3 regions of the Franconibacter daqui genome follow, and region 3 is predicted to be linked to each of the others. Evidence: predicted binding sites of a transcription regulator. Region 3 holds the regulator's gene; each other region holds the start of a gene.
What was found. Region 3 encodes CRP, which controls carbon source genes, mostly activating them, when cyclic AMP is high. Its sites were predicted from a motif close to ATGTGANNNNNNTCACAT; they were not measured.
Positions count from the first base shown of each region.

Region 1: the regulator CRP is predicted to act here: its motif matches at 1,735-1,752, upstream of IEX01_RS14520 (glutathione S-transferase).
Region 2: the regulator CRP is predicted to act here: its motif matches at 5,444-5,461, upstream of IEX01_RS06470 (sugar transporter).

Region 1 covers NZ_BMKJ01000004.1:98,186-105,338, reverse strand. The annotation lists gene selA (L-seryl-tRNA(Sec) selenium transferase) at 1-821, opposite strand, end outside; gene IEX01_RS14520 (glutathione S-transferase) at 944-1,552, opposite strand; gene IEX01_RS14515 (PTS mannitol transporter subunit IICBA) at 2,054-3,982, shown strand; gene mtlD (mannitol-1-phosphate 5-dehydrogenase) at 4,157-5,305, shown strand; gene mtlR (mannitol operon repressor MtlR) at 5,354-5,896, shown strand; gene glpX (class II fructose-bisphosphatase) at 6,003-7,013, shown strand; gene fpr (ferredoxin--NADP(+) reductase) at 7,108-7,153, shown strand, end outside.
Region 2 covers NZ_BMKJ01000001.1:1,346,920-1,354,072, forward strand. The annotation lists gene ydeE (efflux MFS transporter YdeE) at 1-688, opposite strand, end outside; gene eamA (O-acetylserine/cysteine exporter) at 897-1,790, shown strand; gene marB (multiple antibiotic resistance protein MarB) at 1,827-2,042, opposite strand; gene marA (MDR efflux pump AcrAB transcriptional activator MarA) at 2,107-2,481, opposite strand; gene marR (multiple antibiotic resistance transcriptional regulator MarR) at 2,500-2,934, opposite strand; gene IEX01_RS06465 (MarC family NAAT transporter) at 3,242-3,907, shown strand; gene IEX01_RS06470 (sugar transporter) at 4,139-5,365, opposite strand; gene IEX01_RS06475 (PhzF family phenazine biosynthesis protein) at 5,594-6,382, shown strand; gene IEX01_RS06480 (L-lactate dehydrogenase) at 6,416-7,153, opposite strand, start outside.
Region 3 covers NZ_BMKJ01000004.1:343,708-350,860, forward strand. The annotation lists gene IEX01_RS15515 (putative adenosine monophosphate-protein transferase Fic) at 1-163, shown strand, start outside; gene pabA (aminodeoxychorismate synthase component 2) at 194-757, shown strand; gene argD (bifunctional acetylornithine/succinyldiaminopimelate transaminase) at 844-2,061, shown strand; gene IEX01_RS15530 (YccS/YhfK family putative transporter) at 2,062-4,137, opposite strand; gene crp (cAMP-activated global transcriptional regulator CRP) at 4,202-4,834, opposite strand; gene IEX01_RS15540 (OsmC family protein) at 5,143-5,547, shown strand; gene IEX01_RS15545 (phosphoribulokinase) at 5,569-6,438, opposite strand; gene IEX01_RS15550 (YheU family protein) at 6,553-6,771, opposite strand; gene IEX01_RS15555 (hydrolase) at 6,772-7,153, opposite strand, start outside.

The DNA of each region.
Region 1 (7,153 bases), 250 kb from region 3:
TTTGGCAGGCCGTACTCGCTTAAATCGATAAGCGAGCCGCTGCCGAGATCGGCAATCACCGGCACCCCAAGCTCCTCGCCGAGCGCCGCCAGTTCGGTCTCTTCCACCGCTTTGGTGAAGCCTTCAATAGCGTAATTGCTGGTATGCACCTTCATCAGCAGCGCGGTATTTTCTCCTACCGCCTGGCGGTAATCTTTCAGGTGCGTGCGATTAGTGGCGCCCACTTCCACGAGTCTGCACCCCGCCTGGCGCATGACATCCGGAATACGGAACGCGCCGCCAATTTCCACCAGCTCGCCGCGGGAAACCACCACCTCCTTGCCTGCCGCCGTGGCGGCCAGCATCAGCAGCACCGCCGCCGCGTTGTTATTAACGATACAGGCGTCTTCCGCGCCGGTGAGTTGACAAAGCAGGTCGGCCAGCGCCCGGTCGCGGTGGCCGCGTCCGGCGCCGTCGAGATCGTATTCCAGCGTGACGGGGGACTGCATCGCCTGCGTAACGGCGTCTACCGCCGCCTGCGCCTGCAAAGCGCGGCCAAGATTGGTATGCAGCACCGTGCCTGAGAGGTTGTAAACCGGGCGTAGCGCGCTTTGCGTGCGGCTCTGGAGGCGAGAAACCGTCTCTTTCGCCCAGTCGGCGCACCAGTCGGGCAGCGTCTGGCTTTCGCGAATGGTCTGCCGCGCTTCATCCTGCAATGTGCGCAGGATACCCACGACCTGGCTGTGTCCGTAGCTGTCGAGCACGGGTTGAAACGCCGCAGCGCGCAGCAGCCGGTCCGTGGCGGGCAGCTGGCTGTAAAGTGAAGAAGTCTGGCTTGTCATGAAAAATGTAGGTTGGCTGAATTTAGCGCTAATCTACCACCAAATAACAGGAGATTCAGTTGCCGTAGCGCTTTACGCGAAGCCCGGCGCGTTTACGCCGGGAGGTAAAGGAGAAGAGAGCTTCAGGTTTTCGGCGGCTCGGTACGAGCGAAGCTTTCGCGCTGGAATAAGGTTTCTACCAGCTTTACCAGATGAGGTCGGTTAACGCACCAGCCCGGCGAAACGCGGCGGAAGTTAAGATAGCCGATGGCGCAGCCTGCCGCGATGGTCGCAACAGAGAGGTTATCCGCGCTCAGCGTGCCGTTGGCGGTATGCTGCTCCAGCGCATCAAGCGCACGGCTGATTTTCTCCCGCTGGCGCAGCAGTTCCGTTTCCGACTGTTGCGCTGCCGGGCGCTGCAGTTCACGCACATGGACCAGCCCGGCGTCCATCACGCCATCGGCCAGCGCTTCCAGTTGACGCACTTTCAACGCCTCATGCGGGTCGCGCGGCAGCAGGGCTGGCTCAGCCTCGAGCAGTTCAAGGTATTCGGCGATAATCGGTGAATCGAACCACTGCTCGCCGCTGTCGGTCACCAGCGCCGGCACCTTGCCCAACGGGTTGTATTGCGCCACCCCGCTTTGCTCCGCGTAAGGCGATTCATTAACAAACTCGAAGGTAATGCCTTTCTCCAGCAGAATGACTGAGATTTTCCGGACAAACGGGCTGGTGTAACTACCGATAAGCTTCATGGCCTGCTCCTTTATGCGTCAACGCCGACAGTGGCTAAGTATGGCTCAGGTTACGTTAAAAGCAGGCGGGCGGGAACGCGCTATACTGAGGGCCGGTACATGCGTAATAAAATTACAGCGCGGCAATGCGCCGCCAGGCAGTTTGCGGTCGATCACAGAGAATAAAAAGAAGGAAAAATCGCATGTGATTTAGATCACAAAATAAAAACAAAAACGCCACATTAAATTGTGACATTATTCACGTTTTCATCGTTTTTACGTTCATAAATTCGTCATCGTTCTTTTTTTACACGAATGTTTTGTGATTGAAGTCACTAAATAAGCCCCTGATCCCCCTCGCTTCATGTGATATAGATCACACTTAAACCCACCATCTGGACAGTTGCTTTATTCGGTGCCAGATTCGCGTCATCCAGAGCATTCGGCCGGCTACCTCTGCCGCCACGTTAACAATAAACCTCGGGCTGCTGGCCTGCGCGTAACCATAAGAAGGGGTGTTTTATGTCATCCGATATCAAGATCAAAGTGCAAAGCTTTGGTCGTTTTCTCAGCAATATGGTAATGCCCAATATCGGCGCGTTTATCGCGTGGGGTATTATCACCGCATTATTCATTCCGACGGGGTGGCTGCCGAACGAGACGCTGGCGAAGCTCGTGGGTCCGATGATCACCTATCTGCTGCCCCTGCTTATCGGTTATACCGGCGGCCGTCTGGTTGGCGGCGACCGCGGCGGCGTAGTAGGCGCTATCACGACCATGGGCGTTATCGTCGGCGCCGACATGCCGATGTTCCTCGGCGCGATGATCGCCGGCCCGCTGGGCGGCTGGGCCATTAAACATTTCGACAACTGGGTTGACGGCAAAATCAAATCCGGCTTCGAAATGCTGGTGAACAACTTCTCCGCCGGCATCATCGGTATGATCCTGGCGATTCTGGCGTTCCTTGGCATCGGTCCGGCCGTTGAAGTTCTCTCCAAAGCGCTGGCTGCGGGCGTCAACTTCATGGTGGTTCACGACATGCTGCCGCTGGCGTCCATCTTTGTTGAGCCGGCGAAAATCCTGTTCCTTAACAACGCCATCAACCACGGCATCTTCTCGCCGCTGGGCATTCAGCAGTCTCATGAACTCGGCAAGTCTATCTTCTTCCTGATTGAAGCTAACCCGGGTCCGGGGATGGGCGTGCTGCTGGCTTACATTTTCTTCGGTCGCGGCAGCGCTAAACAGTCTGCTGGCGGCGCGGCTATCATCCACTTCCTGGGCGGTATCCACGAAATCTACTTCCCGTACGTGCTGATGAACCCGCGTCTGCTGATCGCCGTTATCCTCGGCGGTATGACCGGCGTGTTCACCCTGAGCGTGCTGAACGGCGGCCTGGTTTCTCCGGCTTCTCCGGGTTCTATCCTGGCGGTGCTGGCGATGACGCCGAAAGGCGCTTACTTTGCAAACCTCGCGGCTATCTTTGCGGCCATGGCGGTTTCCTTCGTTATCTCCTCTATCCTGCTGAAAACCAGCAAGGTGAAAGAAGAAGACGATCTGGAAGCGGCGACCCGTCGCATGCACGATATGAAAGCGCAGTCCAAAGGCGCGACGGCAGCCACCCCGCTGGCCGCTGGCGATGTGACTAACGACCTGAGCCACGTGCGTAAAATCATCGTCGCCTGCGACGCCGGTATGGGCTCCAGCGCCATGGGCGCGGGCGTGCTGCGTAAGAAAGTGCAGGATGCCGGCCTGAGCAATATCTCTGTAACCAACAGCGCGATTAACAGTCTGCCGTCGGACGTGGACGTGGTCATTACCCACCGCGACCTGACCGAGCGCGCTATGCGCCAGGCGCCGCAGGCGCAGCACATTTCGCTGACCAACTTCCTCGACAGCGGCCTGTACACCAACCTGACCGAACGTCTGGTTGCCGCGCAGCGCCATACTGACAACGAAGCGAAAGTACGCACCAGCCTGCAGGACAGCTTTGACGACAGCAGCAGCAACCTCTTCAGGCTGGGCGCGGAAAACATCTTCCTCGGCCGTACCGCGGCGACCAAAGAAGAAGCTATCCGTTTCGCAGGCGAGCAGTTGGTGAAAGGCGGTTATGTGCAGCCGGAATATGTTGAGGCGATGCTGGAGCGTGAAAAGCTGACCCCGACTTACCTGGGCGAGTCTATCGCCGTTCCGCACGGCACTGTTGAAGCGAAAGATCGCGTACTGAAAACCGGCGTCGTCTTCTGCCAGTATCCGCAGGGCGTACGCTTCGGCGAAGAAGAAGACGATATCGCCCGGCTGGTGATAGGCATCGCGGCGCGTAACAATGAACATATCCAAGTTATCACCAGCCTGACTAACGCGCTGGATGATGAGAGCGTAATTGAGCGTCTGGCGCACACCACCAACGTTCAGGAAGTGCTTGATCTGCTGGCCGGTAAAAAAGCGGCCTGATGTATCAGGGAGAGGATGACAGTCCCTCTCCCTTTTAACGTTGAAGGTTTTGCCTGCACCAGGGCAACCCTTCCCTCTCCCCCTCGGGAGAGGGCAAGGGAAAGGGAGTTTCTGCAACACCTCTTTCCCCAGCCCTCTCGGGCGAACGACTCAAGTTTAAGAAGGGTTCAGACAATGAAAGCATTACATTTCGGCGCAGGTAATATTGGACGTGGCTTTATCGGCAAACTGTTAGCGGACGCGGGCATTGAACTGACTTTCGCCGACGTAAACCAGGCGGTGCTGGACGCGTTGAACGCACGTCGCAGCTACCAGGTTCATGTAGTCGGCGAACAGGAGCAGGTCGAGACCGTATCGGGCGTAAGCGCGGTCAGCAGCGCGGGCGAAGAAGTGGTAGACCTTATCGCGCAGGTTGACCTGGTGACCACCGCGGTCGGCCCGGTAATCCTGGAGCGTATCGCGCCGACGATTGCCAAAGGCCTGGCAAAGCGCAAAGCGCAGGGCAACAACCAGCCGCTCAATATTATCGCGTGTGAAAACATGGTGCGCGGCACCTCGCAGTTAAAAGATCATGTGCTGAAAGCGCTGTCGCAGGAAAATATCGCCTGGATGGAAGATCACGTAGGCTTTGTCGATTCCGCTGTGGACCGCATCGTGCCGCCAGCCGCCTCCGCCAGCAGCGACCCGCTGGAAGTGACCGTAGAAACCTTCAGCGAGTGGATTGTCGATAAAACGCAATTCAAAGGCCAACTGCCGGCCATTGCGGGTATGGAGCCCACCGAAAACCTGATGGCTTTTGTCGAGCGTAAGCTCTTCACGCTAAACACCGGACATGCTATAACCGCGTACCTCGGAAAACTGACCGGTCATCAGACCATTCGCGACGCCATCCTGGACGAGAAAATTCGCCTCGTGGTCAGAGGCGCGATGGAAGAGAGCGGCGCGGTGCTGATCAAGCGCTACGGTTTTGACGACGCGAAGCACGCGGCCTATATCGAAAAAATTCTTGGCCGCTTCGAAAACCCGTATCTGAAAGATGATGTGGAGCGCGTAGGCCGTCAGCCGCTGCGCAAGCTGAACGCCGGAGATCGCTTAATTAAACCGCTGCTCGGTACGCTGGAATACAATCTGCCTCACCATAATCTGGTGAAAGGGATTGCCGCCGCGATGCACTACCGCAGCGAGCAGGATCCGCAGGCGCAAGAGCTGGCTGAGCTTATTGAGAAACAGGGCCCGAAAGAGACGCTGGTGCAGATTTCCGGCCTCGACGCAGGTAGCGACGTGGTCGCTGAAATCATTAAAGAATACAACGCGAAAGCGTAATGAGTACCGGGCGCGGCTGAGTCTGCGCCCGGCGTTTTATTGTCAGATATGCAGGCAACGATGGAAGAAACACAGGCCTTTGAAAACCGAGTGCTTGAGCGTCTGAATGCTGGCAAAACCGTAAGAAGCCTGTTGATTGCCGCCGTGGAGCTTTTGACCGAGGCGGTAAATATCCTGGTGCTTCAGGTGTTCCGCAAAGATGACTACGCGGTGAAATATGCCGTCGAACCGCTGCTTGATGGCGATGGCCCGCTGGGCGATCTCTCCGTTCGTCTTAAGCTCATCTATGGTCTTGGCGTGATTAGCCGTGCGGAATATGAAGATTGCGAGCTGCTGATGGCGCTGCGCGAAGAGCTGAATCATGACGGTAACGAATATCTCTTTACCGATGACGAGATCCTCGGCCCTTTTGGCGAGCTGCACTGCGTAGCCGCGCTGCCGCCGGCGCCGACCCTGATCGAAGGCGGCGACACGGAATTGCTGGCGATGCAAAAGCAGCGTTATCAGCAGATCCTGCGTTCCACCATGGTGCTCTCCCTGACTGAGCTGATTTCTAAAATCAGCTTAAAAAAAGCATTTCAAAAAAAGTGACTCCGGCGGTGGCGTAACCTCGTTACCCAGCGCCTATCCTGCCCAATATCAGGCCTTTCCCACGCTGTGCTACACTCCGTCGCAATTTACTTTGTGAGAATGAGTTATGAGACGAGAGCTTGCTATCGAATTTTCCCGCGTTACGGAAGCCGCCGCGCTGGCGGGCTATAAATGGCTTGGCCGCGGCGATAAAAACGCCGCTGACGGCGCCGCGGTGCACGCCATGCGCATCATGCTCAACCAGGTCAATATCGACGGGCGGATCGTGATTGGCGAAGGAGAGATAGACGAAGCGCCGATGCTCTACATCGGCGAGCAGGTGGGCACCGGCAAAGGCGACGCGGTGGATATCGCCGTCGACCCTATCGAGGGCACCCGCATGACGGCGATGGGCCAGGCTAACGCGCTGGCGGTGCTGGCGGTGGGCGATAAAGGCAGCTTCCTGAACGCGCCGGATATGTATATGGAAAAGCTGATTGTCGGCCCTGGCGCGAAAGGCGTTATCGACCTTAACCTGCCGCTTGCGCAAAATCTCTATAACATCGCCAGCGCGCTACATAAGCCGCTGTGCGAACTGACCGTCACCCTGCTTGCGAAACCGCGCCATGATGCGGTTATCGCTGAGCTACAGCAGCTGGGCGTACGCGTTTTCGCGATTCCCGATGGCGATGTGGCGGCCTCTATCCTCACCTGTATGCCAGATAGCGAAGTGGATGTGCTTTACGGCATCGGCGGCGCGCCCGAAGGGGTGGTTTCCGCCGCCGTTATCCGCGCGCTGGATGGCGATATGCAGGGCCGCCTGCTGGCGCGCCATCAGGTAAAAGGCGATACGCCGGAAAACCGCGCCATTGGCGAGCAGGAGCTGGATCGTTGCCGACAGATGGGCATCGAAGCGGATAAAGTACTGCGGCTTGATGAGATGGCGCGCAGCGATAACGTGATTTTTTCCGCCACCGGCATCACCAAAGGCGATCTTCTTGACGGCATCAGCCGCAAGGGCAATATCGCCACCACCGAAACGCTGCTGATTCGGGGCAAATCCCGCACCATTCGCCGCATAAAATCAATCCATTACCTGGATCGCAAAGATCCGGACGTACAAACGCATATACTTTAAGACATTTGTCTGAATGAGCTTTCCGGCCCCGGCGGGCTGGAAATCTCCGCTCCCCCTGGCGAAGATAAAGCAAAAGTAATGACAGGAGTGCAAGATGGCGGATTGGGTCACCGGTAAAGTCGTACGGGTTGAGCACTGGA
Region 2 (7,153 bases), on a different contig from region 3:
AGATAGCGAACGACCCCGCCACCAGCGACCCCAGAAACGCCGAGCCGGTAAACCAGAGCAGCCGCTGGTCGCGCCACAGTAGAGAAAGCGGCGGCGCAGCCGCAGGCGCCGAGCCGGCGCCCGCCATCGAGGAGACGCGCAGGACAAACAGCAGGATCATCACTAACGCCATCGTCGCGGTGAACGCAGCCAGCCAGAAAGGCATATTCAACCCGTAAAGCACAAGCCAGGTGGCTATCGGCGGGCCGATGGTCCAGCCGATATTGACGAAGGTGTAGTTAAGGGAAAAAATCCGCGCCCGGGCGCTCACGCTCAGGGTGTCGGAAAAATAGCTTTTCAGCACGGTGGAGAACACCGAGTAAGCGCAGTTGATGGTCGCAAAGAGCAGGACCACCAGCGTGGCGTTGCCCGCAAGCGGAATGGCGGCGAAGCCTGCGATAAATATCGCGATAGCTATCAGCATATAGCGCTTTTTATCAAAACGGTCCGCCAGCACGCCGAAGCCTAAGCTGAACAGCACGCCAAGCGTCATGGCGAGGCTCAATGCCGCACCCACGCCATCAACAGACATCTGATAAGCCTTCGACAGATAAATCGCCATAAAGGGCAGCGTGGCGCCGCGTCCAATAGTCAGCAACAGAGAAGAGAAAAGCAGCGTGGCGGTCGATTTATTCTTTTTCGAGAGCATTTTCTTATCTTTTTAACGGGAGGAGAGAGCGGCTGCAGAAGCCATGATTCGTTTTTTTAAGCAATAACATGCGCTTTAAAGGCTGTACACCCCAAAACGCGTTCTGCCGCGCCTTTTTGCCTCCCATAAATTAGTGATCTGTCTCTCATCATCCGATTCCGGTATGGTGAAGTATTAACAAAATTTTAATAAAGACAGGGGCAGGGGTATGACGCGTAAAGACGGGCTGCTGGCGTTGCTGGTGGTGGTGGCATGGGGGTTGAATTTCGTTGTAATAAAAGTGGGTCTGCACTCGATGCCGCCGCTGATGCTGGCGGGGCTGCGTTTTCTGCTGGTGGCGTTTCCTGCGCTGCTCGTTGTGGCGCGCCCGAAAGTGCCGCTCTCTTTGCTGCTGGGCTATGGCCTGACCATCAGCTTCGGGCAATTCGCGTTTCTCTTCTGCGCCATTAACTTCGGCATGCCTGCCGGACTCGCTTCGCTGGTATTACAGGCGCAGGCGTTCTTCACCATCATCCTTGGCGCGTTTGTCTTCCGGGAGCGACTGCAGCTGAAGCAGGTGGCGGGGATAACGCTTGCGGTGTTTGGCGTGCTGGTGCTGGTTGAAGGCAGCCTGAGCGGCCAGCATGTGGCGCTGCTCGGCTTTATGCTGACGCTCGCCGCCGCGCTGAGCTGGGCCTGCGGCAATATCTTCAACAAGAAAATTATGCAGTTGCCGCAACCGCCTGCCATCATGTCGCTGGTGGTCTGGAGCGCGCTGGTGCCCATCGTCCCGTTTTTCGTCGCCAGCCTGATTTTCGACGGTCCGGCGGTGATGCTGCAAAGCCTGGTGTCGCTGGATGTCACCACGGTGCTTTCGCTGGTCTACCTGGCGTTTATCGCCACCATTGTGGGCTACGGCATCTGGGGCACGCTGCTCGGACGCTATGAAACCTGGCGCGTGGCGCCACTCTCGCTGTTGGTGCCTGTCGTGGGGCTTGCCAGCGCGGCGCTGCTGCTTGGCGAAACGCTAAGCGTTTTGCAGTTGCTGGGCGCGTTGCTGATTATGGCGGGGCTGTACATCAATGTGTTCGGCTTTCGCGTCCGGCGGGCGGCGCGGGCGTAAGGATAAAAAAAGCCCGGCGACAGCCGGGCAAGAGGTTTAGCGAGAGGCGTTGTAATAGGGAACGCCTAACTCGTCGGATTTATCGCTGCCGGCGCCCCGGTGGTTAAAGTCAAAGGGCGACTGGTTGGTGGCGGAAGGCAGGACCATCGCATCGCGGTCCGTTTTATGGCTCAGCGCGGTGTTTTGATCCGCCATAGCGCCAGCAGAGGCCAGCGCCAGCAAAAACAGAGTAGCGCTTGCAATACGTTTCATGATTTCCTCGGTTACGTCTTCTCAGACGGCGATACTAAAACCGGCAGGCTCACGCCTGTCGCTGTTAATGATTTAGCGGATGCAGATACTTCGCTTCGCCCGGCATATTAGTCACGCGATACTTATGCGGCGGCACGGAGAAATAGTTTTTGAACGTCCGGGTCAGCGTCTGCTGCGACTCAAACCCATAGCGTTCCGCCAGATAAAGTATCGGCTCGTTGCTCTGCTTAAGCTTACGGGCGATTTCCGTCAGTTTGCGGTTACGAATGTACTGACCGAGCGAATGGCCGGTCTCTTTCTTGAACATTCTTTGCAGGTGCCATTTGGAATAGCCGGAGCGCTGGGAGACTTTCTCCAGCGACAGCGGGGTTTCCAGATTCTCTTCGATCCAGTCCAAAATGCTATGAATAGTAATGGCATCATTATTGCGTCTGGACATCGTCATACCTCTTTTTTGTTAAGGCAGTACCTTTTTGAGCAGGTATTCAAGGGTTGCCACTTCTTCTGCCGTCAGGTTTTTTGTTAATTCTTGATGCAGGTTAAGCCCAACCAGTTGATGACAGGTTTCGCACAGCGATGCGCCTTCCGGCGTAAGCTTAATCAGCACGCCGCGCTTGTCATTGGGGTTGGGCAGGCGCTCTATCCAGCCCTTGCACGCCAGACGATCCAGCATGCGGGTGAGCGCCCCTAAGTCCACGGATAAGACTTTTTTCAGCTCTACCGGCGTGATGCAGACTTCGCAGCGAATGGAGCACAACACTTTAAATTGCGTCGCGGTCACATCCAGCGGAGAGAGATAATCGTTGAGCAAGCGATCCTTCTTCTGGTTCACCATGTGAATCAGACGCCCAAGAGGGATAATGTCGTTAAACAGATCGCTGGTGTTTTTCACGATAGTTGCTCAGGCAAGTAGATTAGTCACGGCAGATATTATTGCCCAGGCAAGCATAAGTCAAATGAATGAAATTGCCGATCACACGATCTGTTAAAACGACTCATTTTGTCGCCGTTTTGCTGCTGCCGCCGTAAGAAAAGTGAGGCTTATTCACTGAAATTCACGGCTTTAATGGGTTTGCTGTATCGTTGTGATAGGTTTAAGCAGTGAATATCGCTGTGAAGTCAGGCGGGTAAAAAACGGGGTGCGGCCTGCGGTGGCTTCGCAAGCTCAACACTGCAAAAAGAAGAAGAGGAGAATAACCATGGTGGATTTATTTAAGGCGCTCGGGCTTGGGCTGGTGGTGCTTCTGCCGCTGGCGAACCCGCTGACCACGGTCGCGCTTTTCCTTGGGCTGGCAGGCAACATGAGCCGTGAAGAGCGTAACCGTGAAGCGAAAATGGCCTCGTTTTATGTCTTCATCATCATGATGGTGGCATGGTACGCCGGCCAGCTGGTCATGGACACGTTCGGCATTTCCATTCCGGGGCTGCGTATCGCCGGCGGGTTGATTGTGGCCTTTATCGGCTTTCGTATGCTCTTTCCGCCGCAGAAAGGGCACCATGCGCCGGAAGTGCAGAGCAAATCGGAAGAACTGGCCCGGGAGCCTGAAGCGAGCATTGCGTTTGTGCCGCTGGCGATGCCGAGCACCGCAGGCCCTGGCACCATCGCCATGATAATCAGCTCCGCCTCCACCGTGCGCCACGGCGAAGGGTTTCCCGCCTGGGTGATTAGCGTCGCGCCGCCGCTGATTTTCCTCGTGGTGAGCCTCATTTTGTGGATCTGCCTGCGCAGCTCCGGCGGCGTAATGCGGCTGGTAGGCAAGGGCGGCATCGAGGCTATCTCAAGGCTGATGGGGTTCCTGCTGGTTTGCATGGGCGTGCAGTTCATTATCAACGGCGTGCTGGAGCTTATCTCCACGTATCATTAAGGCGCGAAGAGGCGAAGCCTGACCCGGGTTTTTCTGGCGGGGTGTCAGCCGCAAACTCGCGGCTGGATTGTCGATAACCTGAATAAGCGCGTTACGCATCCCGCCAGCCGCGTTATCGGATACGGCGCGGGCGTTTCACGCCTGCGGGGATATCGAGAGGGAAGGAAAATTTACGCCCGCCTGACAGGGAACCCGTGGTTCCGCTGGCAGGAGGGCGTGATAAACGCGCTCTTAAACGCGGGCTGATTCGCTCGCGCTGTGGTTGTGCTGAGGCTGTTCTTCAAGCACCACCGGCCAGCGGCGGAAAATCACCACGGCCCACGCCAGCGCGGCCAGCGCCGGGATGGCGCCGATATAGCCCACCGAAGACATCGAGAGATGCAGGCTCACCTGGTTGCCCACCAGCGCGCCTGCGCCGATGCCGATGTTAAAGATGCCGGAGAAGAGCGACATCGCCACATCGGTGGCGTCCGGCGCCAGCGCCAGCACTTTCACCTGCATGCCAAGGCCTATCAGCATGATGGCGATGCCCCAGAAGATGCTCAGCACCGTCAGGTTCACCGCGCTGGTGGCCGCAGGCAGCAGCAACAGCAGGCAGATAACCAGCACGCCGATGGCGCTGCTGATAAGCGTGGAGGCGTGCAGGTTGCCGAGCTTGCCGAAGATCAGGCTGCCGATAATCCCCGCGCTGCCAAGCACCAGCAGCAGGAAGGTGGCGAAGTTTTCGCTCAGGCCGGCAATGTTCTGCACGAACGGCTCAATATAGCTGTAGGCGGTGAAATGCGCCGTCACCACCACGGCCGTCAGCACGTAGATGCACAGCAGCGCCGGGCGGCGGAACAGCACCGGCAGGCTTTTCAGCGAGCCGGAATGTTCGCTTGGCATCTTCGGCAACAGCTTCATCAGGCAGACCATGGTGACGAGCGCGCCAAGGCCGATGGCGAAGAAGGTGGTGCGCCAGCCAAAGTACTGCCCGATGATGCGCCCGATAGGCAGACCAAGCACCGAGGCGAGCGCGGTGCCGGTGGCTATCAGGCTCAGCGCCTGGGCGCGTTTGCCCGGCGGCGCCAGGCGAATAGCGAGCGACGCGGTAATCGACCAGAAAATAGCGTGCGCGAAGGCGATGCCGACGCGGCTTATCACCAGCACCGTGAAGTTCCAGGCGAGAAACGACAGCAGGTGGCTTGCCACAAAGACCGCAAAGAGCGCAATCAGCAGCTTGCGACGCTCAACCTGGCTTGTCAGCAGCATAAACGGCAGCGACATCAGCGCCACCACCCACGCATAGATGGTCAGCATGATGCCCGCCTGGGCGGATTCCATGCCGAAGCTGTGCGCGATGTCCGAGAGCAGACCGACCGGCACAAATTCGGTGGTATTGAAAATAAAAGCCGCGACAGCGAGCGTAACCACGCGCAGCCACGCGGTTTTGCGTGAAACGGTGTTGTTCATCGTCATAGGAAATATCGCGCTGGTTGAAGTTAACAAAGAAGAGAGGGCGATCTTAAAACCTTCACGGCGGGCAATACAATGTTTTTGTGACGCAGATCGCAATTTTTTACCGCAGACGAAGCGGCGCGGGACGGGGCTTCGCAGCAGGATGCCCGGCAAATAAAGAATCTTTTGCCTCGTCTGTTGCGGCGTGTCATGTTCAGAGGGCAAACAGAATAACAAGAGGAGACGACGATGCAGGCAATCGACTTTTATATGGTGGATGCGTTCAGCCAGAAAACCTTCGGCGGCAACGCGGCGGCGGTCTGCCCGCTCGTGGAATGGCTGCCGGACGCCACGTTGCTGGCGATGGCGAAACAGCATAACCAGTCGGAAACCGCGTTTTTTGTGCGAACCGACAGCGGCTTTGAGCTGCGCTGGTTCACCACGCAGTATGAAATCAACCTGTGCGGCCACGCCACGCTTGCCGCCGCGCACGTTATTTTTGAACACCTTGACTACCCGCACACCGACATTCGTTTCTCCACGCGCTTTGTCGGCGAGCTGAGAGTGACGCGCAACGGCGATTGGCTGACGCTCGATTTTCCCGCCTGGGAGACAAAACCCGTCGACGCGCCGCCGTTGCTGCTTGAGTCACTCGGCATCAACGGCTGTGAAGAAGTGCGTCTGGGGCGCGACTATCTGGTGGTGCTAAAAGATGAGACGCAGGTGCGCAATCTGCGCCCGGATATTCACGCCATGCTGCCGCTTGAAAAAATGGTCTGCGTCACCGCGCCCGGCGAACAGTACGATTTCGTCAGCCGTTTCTTCTGCCCGGGAGAGGCGGTGGCGGAAGACCCGGTGACCGGCTCCGCTCACAGCATGCTTATTCCTTACTGGGGTGACAAGCTTGGCAAAACCACGATGCTTGCAAAGCAAGTCTCTGCGCGTGGCGGCGAGCTGCGCTGTCAGTGGAATGGCGACCGCGTGCTGATTGGCGGCCAGGCGGCGACCTATCTAATCGGCAAGGTGATGCTGCGCTAATAAAACCGCCCCGCAACCCGGCGGGGCGTTTTCTTACGGCAGGCGGGCGATATTCGCCTTAATGACCTCCACCGAATGGCGAAACTTCTCTTCTTCGTCCGGCGCGAGCTTCAGCTCAATGATCTGCTGCACGCCGCTTTGCGCCAGCACGGCGGGCACGCCCGTCGCCACCTCATCCACGCCATACTCCCCCTGCAACACGCAGGAGACCGCCAGCGCCCGGTGGCTGCCGGTAAAGATATTGCGGCAGATTTCCGCAATAGTGCCGGCGATGCCGAACTCGGTGCAGCCTTTGCGGGCGTAAATCTCAAAGCCCTTGCGGCGCACATAATCCGCTAGCGCCGCTTTATCCAGCGCCTTGCCGGTTTTGCGCTGGTAGACATCCGCTATCGGTGAACCATAAACAGAAGAGTGGCTCCAGACCGGGAACTGCGTGTCGCCATGCTCGCCCAGGATAAAGGCGTCGATGGACTGCGGGCCGATATCCAGCGCCTCGGCAAGAGTGCGGCGCAGGCGGGTGGTGTCGAGCCAGACGCCGGTGCCCAGCACCTGGCCGCGCGGCAGCCCGGAGAGCTTCCAGACCTGCCAGGTAATAATGTCGCAGGGGTTGGTGGCGATGAGAAAGATGCCGTTAAAGCCGTTCGCCATCATCGTCGGCACGATGTTTTTGATAATCCGCGCCGTATTGGTCAGCTCGTCCAGGCGCGTCTGGCCCGGCTTCAGCGGGCCGCCGGAGACGGTGATCACCGCAATATCCACATCCTCGCAGTC
Region 3 (7,153 bases):
TTTCTTCGAACAGCTGGCGCTGCATGCGGGTTACAGCCTCGACTGGCGCGACGTGGATGTAACGGCCTGGAATGCGGCCAACCAGGCGGGCGCTATGGGCGACCTCGCGCCGCTGCGCGAGATCTTCAGCAAAGTGGTGAGCGAGGCGCGCGAAAGCGAGTAGAATGACGCGGTTCTTTTTTCCGGAGCCGCCATGCTACTGCTTATCGACAACTACGACTCGTTTACCTGGAACCTCTATCAGTACTTTTGCGAGCTGGGGGCGCAGGTGGTGGTGAAGCGCAACGACGAGCTAACGCTTGCCGACATCGCGACGCTGGCACCGCAAAAGCTGGTTATCTCTCCCGGCCCCTGTACCCCCAACGAAGCGGGTATTTCGCTTGCGGCCATTTCCCACTATGCGGGCAGGCTCCCGATCCTTGGCGTTTGCCTCGGTCATCAGGCTATCGGCCAGGCCTTTGGCGCTTCGGTCGTACGGGCAGAAAAAGTCATGCATGGCAAAACGTCGCAGATTCAGCACACCGGAGAAGGCGTCTTTGCCGGGCTAAATAATCCGCTTACCGTTACGCGTTATCATTCGCTGGTTATCGACCCGCCGACGCTGCCGGATGATTTTTCCGTCACCGCCTGGAGCGATCGTCAGGAGATTATGGGCATTCGGCATAAGCGATGGGATCTCGAAGGGGTGCAGTTTCACCCGGAGAGCATTTTGAGCGAGCAGGGGCATCAACTGCTGGCAAACTTCCTTAACCGCTGAATTTTCATTGCCATTAATTGATTTATTATGCATATTTTATGCTTATCTTTTCATATGCGGTTTCGCATTAACTGGATGGGCATGACATGGCGACTGAACAAACTGCAATTACCCGCGCAACTTTTGATGAAGTGATCCTGCCGGTTTATGCACCGGCGGAGTTTATTCCGGTAAAGGGCAAAGGCAGCCGGGTGTGGGATCAGCAGGGTAATGAGTATGTGGATTTTGCCGGTGGCATCGCGGTGACGGCGCTGGGTCATTGCCATCCCGCGCTGGTAGAGGCGCTGAAAACGCAGGGTGAAACCCTCTGGCATACCAGCAACGTGTTTACCAACGAACCGGCGCTGCGCCTCGGTCGTAAAATCATTGAAGCCACCTTTGCTGACCGCGTGCTGTTTATGAACTCCGGCACCGAAGCCAATGAAACGGCGTTCAAACTGGCTCGTCATTACGCGATTACCCGCCACAGCCCTTACAAAACGAAAATCATCGCGTTTCATAATGCGTTTCATGGCCGCTCGCTGTTTACCGTTTCGGTCGGCGGGCAGCCGAAATATTCCGATGGCTTTGGTCCTAAGCCAGCCGACATCATCCACGTGCCTTTTAATGACCTGAGCGCCGTTAAAGCGGTAATGGACGACCACACCTGCGCGGTGGTGGTTGAGCCTGTGCAAGGAGAAGGTGGCGTTACCGCCGCCACGCCGGCGTTTTTACAGGGGCTGCGCGAACTTTGCGACCAGCATCAGGCGCTGCTGGTGTTTGATGAAGTACAGAGCGGCATGGGCCGCACCGGCAAGCTTTTTACCTATATGCATTACGGCGTGACGCCAGACATTCTGACCAGCGCGAAGGCGCTTGGCGGCGGTTTCCCGGTAAGCGCGGTGCTGGCGACGCAGGATGTGGCCTCGGCGTTCCATGTCGGCTCGCATGGCTCCACCTATGGCGGCAACCCGCTGGCCTGCGCGGTGGCGGGCGCGGCGTTTGATATCATCAACACGCCGGAAGTGCTGGACGGCGTTAACGCGAAGCGCGAGCAGTTTGTACGTCACCTGCGCGCTATCGATGAGCAGTACGACCTTTTTAGCGACATTCGCGGGATGGGCCTGCTGATCGGCGCGGAGCTGAAACCCGCTTATAAAGGCCGCGCGCGGGATTTCCTGTACGCCGCCGCCAGTGAAGGGCTGATGGTGCTGAACGCCGGGCCGGATGTGATGCGCTTCGCCCCGTCGCTGGTGGTGGAAAGCGCGGATATCGACGAAGGGATGGCGCGCTTTGCGAAAGCCGTAGCGCGCGTAACAGGCTAATCAGCCCAGACGGCGCTTAAGCCAGATGCCGTGATGGGGCCGCTGACGCCATGCTACCGAAGAGATCGTATGCATGGTGTTCAGGTGGCCGAGAATACGGTGCACATGCTGTTCCATGACGCTCAACGCGGTATCCGGCAGCGTCTCTGGCCCTTCCAGAATATTCGCGTCGTGGGATTCCCCCGGCTCATCATATTCCAGCCGTTGCTGGCAGCGCTGCAACGCAATTTCACAGGACTCCAGATAACGCGCCGCCAGTTCCGGCGTCAGCATATGGTGCTCGCGCGCCATCGTCGTCATGGCGTTGATATGCTCAACGATAAACTGGCTGTGCGTAACCCAAAGCTTCATATCATCCAGGTAGTGGGCGTTGAAGCCAGGCTCCTGCATCGCCTGGTTCAGCGAGTTATAAAGCGCGTTATGCGCCTGGTTGACACGCATCCGCTGCCAGGCAAGCGGCGCAGGCTGCGGGTCGTCGCTCAGGATAAGGCGCAGCGCCTCCTGGTCCGCCTCCAGCGCGTCGTGGGCGTTCTGGCGCAGCAGCCCGCTTTGCCACTGCGGCCACAGCCAGACCATACCGCCGAAAGCGATAAAGCAACCAATCAACGTGTCGATAAGCCGGGTGACGATAAACTGTTCGCCGTTCAGCGACAGCAGCTGTAAGGAGTAAACCGCCGTCACCGTGAAGCCAATCATCGCCCAGCCATAGTTTTTGCGAAGGATAAGGTAGCTAATGAGCGTGATAGCCAGCATCACCAGCAGCATGTAGCCCTGCGGCACATGCAGGTGCAGCGTGACGCCCGCGATGATTAACCCCGCCAGCGTGCCGGCCGCTCGCTGGAGAATGCGCACCCGCGTCGCCCCGTAGCCATTCTGCGTCACAAACATTACGGTCATGAGGATCCAGTACGGTTTGGGCAGATGGAACGCGTTGCCAACGAGGCTTGCGATGCTCAGCATCACTCCCAGCCGTGCGGCGTTGCGCAAAGCGGCGGATTTGAGCGAAAGGTAGCTTTTCAGCGCCGGGAATAGCGGCAGCCGTTTCTGCCGGTCGGCCATCAGGTCGCGGGCATAGAGTGGGCGCTGCGTGCGCAGGATGCGGGCGATGCGACTGAAGTGGTATTCGCAGAAATGCCCTACAAGGTTGTCCGGGTGCTGGCGGGCGATTTTCTCCAGCGCGGCGATTTGCTTATCCATGGCGAAACGCTGCGGATAACGATGGTAGAGGATGTCGTCGGCCATGACGCGCAGTCGCGCGCTGATGGTCTGTGCGTTCCAGCGGATCACCGCCTCGGCGTGGCTGCGCTCCACCAGCTTTTGCACCTCCTCCGGCTGATGCAGGCTGACCGAAATATGTTCTTGCAAATCCAGCGCCATCTGGAAGGTGCGCAGCAGACGCTTATAGCCGCTCTGTTTCCCGGCCGCCAGCATGTGCAACTGCTGGTAGCACTGGCTGATAAGGTCCACCACTTTTTGCTGATGCGTAAGCAGCGGGGGCAGGGCGGTCTCCGGGTCGGTATGCTGCGTCAGCAGGTTATATTTCGCTTCGCAATAGTCCGCCAGCTGGCGATACAGCAAGCTTAGCGACTCGCGAAGCGGCTGCTCGCGCCACAGCCAGAACCAGAACCAGTTAAACAGCCCGTACCAGAGCGTGCCGAAAATATAGAGCAGGATAGGCTCCCAGACCGGCATGTTCCCCGCAAGGCTTAGCGTAAAAATAGCGGCGATAAGCGAAGCGGGCAGCAGCCGGGCATGCAGCGAGCTTATCTCCGCCGTCACGCCAAGCAGCAGCGCCATGCCTAAAAAGATAAGCGGCAGCGGCAGATTGTCCGCCAGTAACAGTTGCACGGTAAAACTGCTGACGGCAAAGAGCGAAGCGCCGACCGCCAGACGTTTGAAAAAGCGCTTGTGGGGCGTATCGAGCCCGGCGATGTTGCAGCAGGCAGGCACCAGCGAAAAAAGCAGGCCCTGTTGCAGATGGCCCAGCAGTAACCCAACCGCCACCGGCAGACACAGGATCAGCGTCTGGCGCAGGGCGTAGTTCACTTCCGGGTGATAAATGAGACGGCGAAACATAGAGGTAAGTGTAGAAACAAAAACGGCGTGTTACCGAAGCGACACGCCGTTTTTTTAAGGCGGCTTAGCGGGTGCCGTAAACCACGATGGTCTTACCGTGCGCGGAGATCAGGTTTTGATCTTCAAGCATTTTCAGGATGCGGCCAACGGTTTCGCGGGAGCAGCCCACGATCTGGCCGATTTCCTGACGGGTGATTTTAATCTGCATGCCGTCGGGATGGGTCATGGCGTCCGGCTGTTTCGCCAGGTTGAGCAACGTCTGGGCGATGCGGCCCGTTACGTCGAGGAACGCCAGGTTGCCGACTTTTTCAGAGGTGACTTGCAGACGACGCGCCATCTGCGAAGAGAGGCGCATCAGGATGTCCGGGTTCACCTGGATAAGCTGGCGGAATTTTTTATAGGAAATCTCGGCGACTTCGCAAGCGGTCTTGGCGCGAACCCAGGCGCTGCGCTCCTGGCCCTCTTCAAACAGGCCCAGTTCGCCGATAAAGTCTCCCTGATTCAGATACGAGAGGATCATCTCCTTGCCCTCTTCGTCTTTGATCAGCACTGCCACTGAGCCTTTAACGATGTAATACAACGTTTCCGCTTTTTCACCCTGGTGAATCAGCGTGCTCTTCGATGGGTACTTATGAATGTGGCAATGTGACAAGAACCATTCGAGAGTCGGGTCTGTTTGCGGTTTGCCAAGCACCATGCGCTGTTATCCTCTGTTTAAACTGGCTCCAAAGACGGGGCGCGGGTCCCCCATCTGGCTTTGCAATCATTATCTTCCCGCATCCCGGGAAGTTGGCTGTCCATGTCGTCGCAGCCGGTAAATTGTCTTGTCCTCTGCATACATGCATAACATCAATGTATCGCCGCAGCATCCAGACTGTTTTAGCATAGCTTTTCATGGGTGTCTTCTATTGTCTCGTTTCAGCTTGACGCAGGTCGCCCTTCCGTTGCCTCTTTCGCAACTGGCGCGTAATCTGTCAAAAATTTTTATACATCGGAGTGATGATTATGCAGGCACGAGTAAAGTGGGTTGAGGGATTGACGTTTCTGGGCGAATCCGCTTCAGGGCACCAAATCCTGATGGACGGCAATTCCGGCGATAAAGCGCCAAGCCCGATGGAAATGGTGCTGATGGCGGCGGGCGGTTGCAGCGCTATCGACGTGGTGTCTATTTTGCAAAAAGGGCGTCATGACGTTCAGGATTGCGAAGTGAAACTGACCTCAGAACGCCGCGAAGAAGCGCCGCGGTTGTTCACTCACATTAACCTGCACTTTATCGTAACGGGTAAGGCGCTGAAGGAGGCGGCCGTGGCGCGCGCGGTGGATCTCTCCGCTGAGAAATATTGCTCTGTGGCGCTGATGCTCGGCAAAGCGGTCAACATCACCCACTCTTATGAGGTGGTAGAGGTCTGACTCGGGGCGGCGTCAGCCGCCTTATTCAATTTTTTTCCCTTCCATCAATCGCTGCACCAGCGGCAGCATGATTAATTCCATCGCCAGCCCCATCTTGCCGCCGGGAACGACAAGCGTATTGATGTGAGAAATGAAGGAACCCTGAAGCATGGCGAGCAGCCAGGGGTAATCGATGTCTTCAAGGTTGCGAAAGTGGATAACCACGAAGCTTTCATCGAGCGAAGGAATGCCTTTCGCCGCGAAGGGGTTCGACGTATCCACTGTCGGCACGCGCTGGAAGTTAATATGGGTGCGGGAAAACTGCGGCGTGATGTAGTTAATGTAATCTTCCATTGATCGCACCACGGAATCCATCACCGCCTCGCGCGAATGCCCTCGCTCGCTGGTATCGCGAATCAGCTTCTGGATCCACTCAAGGTTGACGATAGGCACTACGCCCACCAGCAAATCCACATGCTGCGCCACATTGTGATGCGGCGTGACCACGCCGCCGTGCAACCCTTCATAAAACAGCACGTCGGTAGGCTCCGGCAGCGGCTGCCAGGGCGTAAAGGTGCCCGGCACCTGGTTCCACGGCACCGCTTCATCATAGGTATGCAGGTATTTGCGCGATTTCCCCTGGCCGCTGCGTCCATACTCGATAAAGGTTTGTTCAAGCAGGCCAAAGTCGTTGGCGTCGGGGCCAAAATAGCTGATATGCCGGCCTAAATCGCGCGCCTTGCGGATAGCCATATCCATTTCCGGGCGCGTATAGCGGTGAAAGCTGTCGCCTTCCACTTCCGCAGCATGAAGGTTTAGCTGAGCGAAGATCTTACGAAACGCAAGGCTGGTGGTGGTCGTGCCTGCGCCGCTGGAACCTGTAACGGCGATAACCGGGTGTCTTGATGACATAGCGAGAACTCCATGGATACGCGAAAAAGGTACGCCACTGACGCCAGCGTTCCGGCGCTGGCGGAATAGTTTGCTTCGCTCTGGCGTCAGCCTGACAACAAGTCAGGCTGACCATCAGCCACGGAACTGCCCGCGCGGCATGATATTGACCGTTTCGTGCAGTTCAGACCACACCAGAACGGCTTCGCCGTTCTGTAATTGCCGCTTAACGTCGGCCACTTTTTGTTCGAGCGAACGTTCATGTTCACCATAATCGGTGCCTTCGCGCAAGACAAACGCTTCAATCAGGTTGTCCAGCGTCTCGGGCGGTAGGTCTTGCCAGGGAATGATCATTTATCGGTCCAGATAAGTCGTTAACCAGTCGGGAATACGCTTTTCCAGCCACATCTGCGGACGTCGCAGCGTGCCGCCAACGAAGCCTACATGTCCGCCATGATCGGTCAGTTGATACTCGATATTAGCAGGCAGCGTTTCACGTTGCGGGATCACGTGATGATCCATAAACGGGTCATCTTTGGCATGGATGATAAGCGTAGGTCGCGTTATCTGGTTCAGTAAAGGCAGAGCGCTACACTGGCGGTAGTAGTCGATGGCGTCGCGAAACCCGTGGATTTTCGAGGTAATGGCGTCATCGAAATCGCGGATGCGGCGCAGGCGCTTAAGCTGCGCCAGGTCTATCGGCAGCGTGCCGGGCCACGCCTTAAGCTTGCGGCTC